One region of the Cellulophaga sp. HaHaR_3_176 genome, then DNA from elsewhere that is predicted to be linked to it. Evidence: riboswitches for the same ligand, from Rfam matches in the RefSeq annotation. Region 1 holds a riboswitch; the other holds the start of a gene.
The links. Region 1 has a riboswitch for S-adenosylmethionine ahead of H0I23_RS00410 (O-acetylhomoserine aminocarboxypropyltransferase/cysteine synthase family protein). Riboswitches for the same ligand answer to the same signal wherever they lie in the genome.

Region 1 (3,217 bases):
TCCAATTAATGCAGACCACCAACCGTTTTCACCAGCAACATCCGAACTTCCTGTAAGTGCATGATTTACCAACACTATTGGTGCTGTGTGCAACTCTGGCCCAAATACTTGGTAAGACAATTGAATGTCTTGAGATACACCGCCGTAATTGGTATAGTTATTTATTTTTAAATGATGTAACATAGTATTTTATTTAAACCTACTAAGTCTTTAAAAAAATTAGCAGGCACTAATAGTTATAAACTAAAATATTTTAAAGTGATGCAAAAGCCTGAGTCAAATCTGCTTTTAAATCTTCAATATCTTCTAAACCAACAGACAAACGAACTAAGTCTTGTGGTACACCTGCAGCATCTTGTTGTTCAGCTGTTAATTGTTGATGTGTTGTACTTGCTGGGTGAATAATTAAAGATTTTGTATCGCCAATATTAGCTAGCAATGAGAATATTTTGGCTGCATCTGTTACTTTTTGAGCAGCTTCAAAACCACCTTTTATTCCGAAAGTAACTAAACCACTTTGACCTTTTGGCAAGTATTCTTTTGCTAAATCGTAATATTTACTACTTTTTAAACCTGGATAATTTACCCAAGCTACTTCTTCTCTACTCTCTAACCAAGTCGCTAATTCTAAAGCATTGGCACTATGTTGCTTTATACGAACAGGCAGAGTTTCTAAACCTTGAATAATTTGAAATGCATTAAATGGACTTAAAGCACCACCAAAATCACGTAAACCTTCTAAAATCAATTTAAATGTAAATGCTGCAGCACCCAACGCTTCGCTATATACTAAACCATGGTAACCCGCTGAAGGTTCTGTAAACTCAGGGAATTTACCATTTGTCCAATCAAAAGTACCTGCATCAATTATTGCCCCACCAAGTGAAGTTCCTTGACCACCAATATATTTTGTAAGTGAATGAATAACTAAATTTGCTCCATGCTCAATTGGATTTAATAAAACAGGTGATGCTACTGTATTATCAACAATAAAAGGAACTTCTGCTGCTTTAGCTTCTTTTGAAATCGCTTTTAAATCTAACACATCTAATTTTGGATTTCCAAGAGATTCTACAAAAAAGGCTCTTGTATTATCTTGTACTGCTTTACCAAAATCTTCGGGGTTTGATGCATCAACAAAGGTTGTTGTAATTCCTAATCTTGGTAAAGTAACATTCAATAAATTAAAAGTACCACCATACAAACTACTTGAAGCAACAATATGATCTCCTGCTTTTAAAAGCGTTAGCAAACCTGTAGCTATTGCTGAAGTACCAGATGCAAAAACTACCGCACCTACACCACCCTCAACAGCAGCTAATCTATTTTGTAAAATTTCGTTTGTTGGGTTATTTAAACGTGTGTAAATAAACCCTAACTCTCCTAAAGAGAATAATTTTGCGGCATGGTCCGTGTCTCTAAAAACATATGATGATGTTTGGTAGATTGGAACTGCTCTTGTACCTGCAGTTTGTGTTGTGTCATGTCCTGCATGTAATGCGTTTGTTGCTAATTTGTGATCACTCATGATTTTTTTGTTTTTCTAAATTAATTAATAATATAAAAAGTCAAACTTATTAATCAGACCACTGTCTGAGTTAAGTGAAAATCAAAAAGTTATTAAGAAGAAATATTCAAATGCTCTAGAAAAGCAATTGATTTATTTGTTATCTGCCGCCAATGCCGTGTAGCACATTTGGTAGAATTTAGCACCTTCATTGTTTCATAAATGAGAACAAAGGGTTGCTAAGGTTTCAAAGGGTCTATTCCCTCCACCTTTCTTGATAACTATTCAATACGTGTTTGAACTTGTAAGCTGCAAATTAACTATGGAACTTTTAAAATTCCTAATAATTAACTAATATTTTTAAATTCACTTCTAATTGTTAAAAAATTTCCTCTACTGATTTTTAGCAAAAAAATAGAGGAAACTTTTTTGAATAATTTATATGTTGAATGCTGATTTTATAGCCTCAATTGTATCTAATTTTTCCCATGTAAACAACTCAACTTCTTTTTCTACTTTACCGTTGTAAGGAGATTCGAAAGTTTTAGTTACTGTAATAGGCTCTTTACCCATATGGCCGTAAGCTGCTGTTTCTAAATAAATAGGATTACGTAATTTTAAACGTTCTTCTATAGCAAACGGACGCATATCAAATAATTCAGCCACTTTTCTTGCAATCTGACCATCATTCAAATTTACTTTTGCAGTGCCATAAGTATCTACATAAATAGATGTTGGTTCTACTACGCCAATTGCATAACTTACCTGTACTAATATTTCATCTGCTATACCAGCTGCCACTAAATTTTTAGCTGCATGTCGGGCTGCGTAAGCTGCACTTCTATCTACTTTACTTGGATCTTTACCACTAAATGCTCCACCACCATGTGCACCTTTGCCACCGTAAGTATCAACAATAATCTTACGACCAGTTAAACCTGTATCGCCATGAGGGCCACCAATTACAAACTTACCTGTTGGGTTTATATGGTACGTAATAGCATCATCAAACAAAACCTGAATACCTTCTGGTAATTGTGCTTTAACTCTCGGTATTAAAATTGAAATTATATCTGTTTTTATCTTAGCTAACATTTTTTCATCGTTAGCATCAAAAGCATCATGCTGTGTAGAAACTACAATCGTATCAATACGCTGCGGAACATTGTTATCATCATACTCAATAGTTACTTGTGCTTTTGCATCTGGCCTTAAATAACTTATTTCTGAATTTTCTCTTCTTAAATCAGCTAATGCTTGTAATATTTTGTGTGAAATATCTAAAGCCAAAGGCATGTAGTTCTCTGTTTCTTTGGTTGCATAACCAAACATCATACCTTGATCACCAGCTCCTTGCTCTTCTTTAGAACCACGATCTACACCTTGGCTAATATCTTTAGATTGCTCATGTATTAAAGAAATAACACCACAAGAGTCTCCACTAAATTGATATTCGCCTTTTGTATATCCGATTTTATTGATAACGTCTCTAGCAATTTGCTGAACGTCTAAATAGGTATCACTCTTAACTTCACCCGCTAAAACAACCTGACCTGTAGTCACTAATGTTTCGCATGCTACTTTACTTTCTGGATCAAAAGCTAAAAAATTATCTAAAAGTGCATCACTAATTTGGTCTGCTACTTTATCTGGGTGTCCTTCACTAACAGATTCTGATGTAAATAAATAAGCCATTATATGGTTTTATCT
Region 2 (3,217 bases), 1.3 Mb from region 1:
GCGAAGCAAAAGAGTTATGTATATTTAGCCATAGCTGCTCTTTTGATAGTTTCTTTATTTCTAATTCAAATTTACAGAACAAATAAACTTCAGCTAAAACATACAGAAGAGTTAGAGGAAAAACAAAACATATTATTGCAACATGAGGCAGAACTCAGTGAAGCGAACGAAACTAAAGACAAATTATTTTCAATTATAGCACATGACCTCAAAGGGCCTATCAATTCTTTTTATGCACTTTTAGAACTTTCCTTGACAGGATCAATGACCAAGGAAGATTATAACATTTTACTGCCTAAAGCTTTAAAAAACATACAAGGTATTTCAGTAATGCTGAACAATCTTTTAGAATGGGCTAAAACACAAATGAATGGTATTGTTGTAGAACAGCGACAATTAGAAATAAATAGTGTTTTAGAAAACACAATCAAGGTTTTATCTCCATTAGCAGAAAAAAAGCTGATTAGTATTAATAATCTAGTACCTAATACTAATTGTTTTAGTGATAAAAATCACTTGACAATAATTCTTAGAAACCTTATAAGTAATGCTATTAAATTTACAAATACAAACGGTATTATAACTATTAATGCTTCAATTAAAAATAATTTTCTTGAAATTGCTATTGCCGATAATGGAATTGGTATGTCTCCTGAAAAACTACAAATGCTTTTTAAAAGTGCTCATATGAAATCTTCTTTTGGGACTGATAATGAAAAAGGGACAGGTCTTGGTCTTTTTTTATGTAAAGAAATGGCAGAAGGAAATGGTGGTGAATTATGGGTAACTAGTGAGGAAAATGTTGGTACAACCATATATTTTACGGTACCTATGTCTAACAAAGTATGACACATTTGCATAAAAATTTCTGCACTCATACAGATGTATTTTAGAAAACTTATAGCTTAAGGTAATTCATATTTTAAATCAAAGTACATACTCTACACAACAATAACAGTATAAATAGGCACCATATTTACATCATTAGAAAAATTTGTTACTATGATATTATCTGAAGGAAAATAAACCAAGTCCATAATTATCTATGAATTGAAAAGATTGGTTTAGCGAATAATTATAATTTTAAGAATTAACTTATTTTAAGAATAATTAATCTTTTTATATCTTAATTTTACCGCCTTAAAATTAGTATCAAGAATCTCAAAAAAAAGAGATAGCAACCTGCAATAACGAGCAAGGTGCTAAATAGATAAGCCAATTAATTGGAACAAATGTTAATTCATACTTCTATTTGTTTGCAGCTATTTCTTTTTTAAAGTATAAAGTAGTATGTCAAATAAAAAAGAACGTATTCCTAAATTTTCAGCACTAATCCCCCTATTTGTATTTGTTTTTACGTTTTTAGGCGTTGGTATTTACCAAAATGATTTTTATGCCTTACCTGCTCCTATTGCTGTTATTGTCGGTATTATAGTTGCTTTTATAATGTTCAAGCAAACTATAAAATCAAAAATTAACACATTGCTAAAAGGTTGTGGTGATGATAAAATATTAACCATGTGCCTTATCTACTTATTAGCAGGTGCATTTGCTGCAATTACTAATGAAACAGGTAGTGTAGATGCCATTGTAAATCTTGGTTTAGATTATATTGCGATTCAATATATTTATGTAGGCATTTTTATTATAGCAGGTTTCTTATCCGTTTCTACTGGAACATCTGTAGGTGCAATAGTTGCATTGGCGCCAATAGTGGTTGGTTTTGCTGATAAAAGTAGTGCTGATTTAGCTATTTTATGTGGCGCATTATTAGGTGGTAGTATGTTTGGAGATAACTTATCAGTTATTTCAGACACAACTATAGCCGCAACTCAATCTTTAGGTTGTAAGATGAGTGATAAGTTCAAACAAAATATTAAAATCGCTATACCAGCAGCCTTATTTACGATTGCTATTTTAATTTTTCAAGGTCTAGGCCTTAAATCTTCTGAAACAGAAGTTGTTATATATACATATTCTGTAATTAAAATTATACCTTATTTATTGGTTATCATTCTTTCTATAGTTGGTGTGAATGTATTTGCAACCTTGCTTTTAGGGACTATTTTTGCAGGTTTATTAGGAATTATATATGGTGATTTTACATTGATAGAAGCTACTAAAATATCTTATTTAGGCTTTACAAATATGACTGAAATATTCCTACTATCCTTACTTACAGGAGGTTTAGCTGCATTAGTTGAAAAAAATGGAGGAATTGATTTTATACTGGTTAAAATTAAAAAGTTAATCAAAAACCAAAAAACAGCACAATTAGGTATCGCAAGCTTAGTTGGTACTATTAATATGGCTATTGCAAACAATACTGTATCTATTATAATTGCTGGCCCTATTGCAAAAACTATAAATGATGAATACGAACTAGATAATAAAAAAACAGCTTCTATTTTAGATATTTTTGCCTGTATTATTCAAGGTTTATTACCATATGGTGCGCAAGTATTAATGATTTTAAGTTTCTCTAAAGGTAAAATTGATTATTTCGACTTGGTATCTAATACCTGGTATTTATTATTACTGTTCATTTACACCATCGTATTTATAAGTCTTAAACCTTTAAAAACACGATAAAAAGGTTTGTTTTAGATAAAATTACACACTCAAGTACTACAATTATAGCTAGTTATATTCTAGTAGTTAAGATTAGATAAAATCTATTATCTTCATAGCATATATGAAAACCAGATTTTTAACTAGACTATAAAATGAGTAAAAAACCAACTATTTATTCAAGAAGAAAATTCACCAAACTTTCGGCTGCAGGCTTAGCAAGTATACCATTATTATCTTTTAATAATGCTGCTCAACCAACTGTATCAACATCTCCAATTGACCTAGAGGTGCATCTGTTTTCAAAGCATTTACAGTTTTTAAATTATGAAGATATGTCAGCAGCGGCAGCTGAAATGGGGTTTGATGGTTTAGATTTAACCGTGCGTAAAAAAGGTCATGTACTACCTGAAAATGTGGCAAGTGATTTGCCTAAGGCTGTAAAAGCTATGAAAAAGCATGGTCTTAGTTCAAATATGATGTCTACTAATGTTTGGGATATAAGTAGTGAAGAACATAAAACAGTATTAAAAACAGCAAGTAAATTAGGCTTTACACGTTACCGTACTGATTGGTTAGAGTACCCTGAAGATAGATCTATTGAAGAAAGTCAGAATTTATATGGTGAAGAAGCTAAAAAATTAGC

Region 2: it holds a riboswitch for S-adenosylmethionine, as region 1 does, so the genes downstream of both, H0I23_RS05990 (Na+/H+ antiporter NhaC family protein) here and H0I23_RS00410 (O-acetylhomoserine aminocarboxypropyltransferase/cysteine synthase family protein) in region 1, are expected to answer to the same signal.

What each region holds. Positions count from the first base shown of each region.
Region 1 covers NZ_CP058990.1:93,039-96,255, reverse strand. The annotation lists gene thrA (bifunctional aspartate kinase/homoserine dehydrogenase I) at 1-183, opposite strand, end outside; gene H0I23_RS00410 (O-acetylhomoserine aminocarboxypropyltransferase/cysteine synthase family protein) at 254-1,528, opposite strand; SAM riboswitch class I at 1,665-1,791, opposite strand; gene metK (methionine adenosyltransferase) at 1,946-3,202, opposite strand.
Region 2 covers NZ_CP058990.1:1,405,960-1,409,176, forward strand. The annotation lists gene H0I23_RS05985 (tetratricopeptide repeat protein) at 1-849, shown strand, start outside; SAM-I-IV-variant riboswitch at 1,145-1,243, shown strand; gene H0I23_RS05990 (Na+/H+ antiporter NhaC family protein) at 1,291-2,592, shown strand; gene H0I23_RS05995 (sugar phosphate isomerase/epimerase) at 2,727-3,217, shown strand, end outside.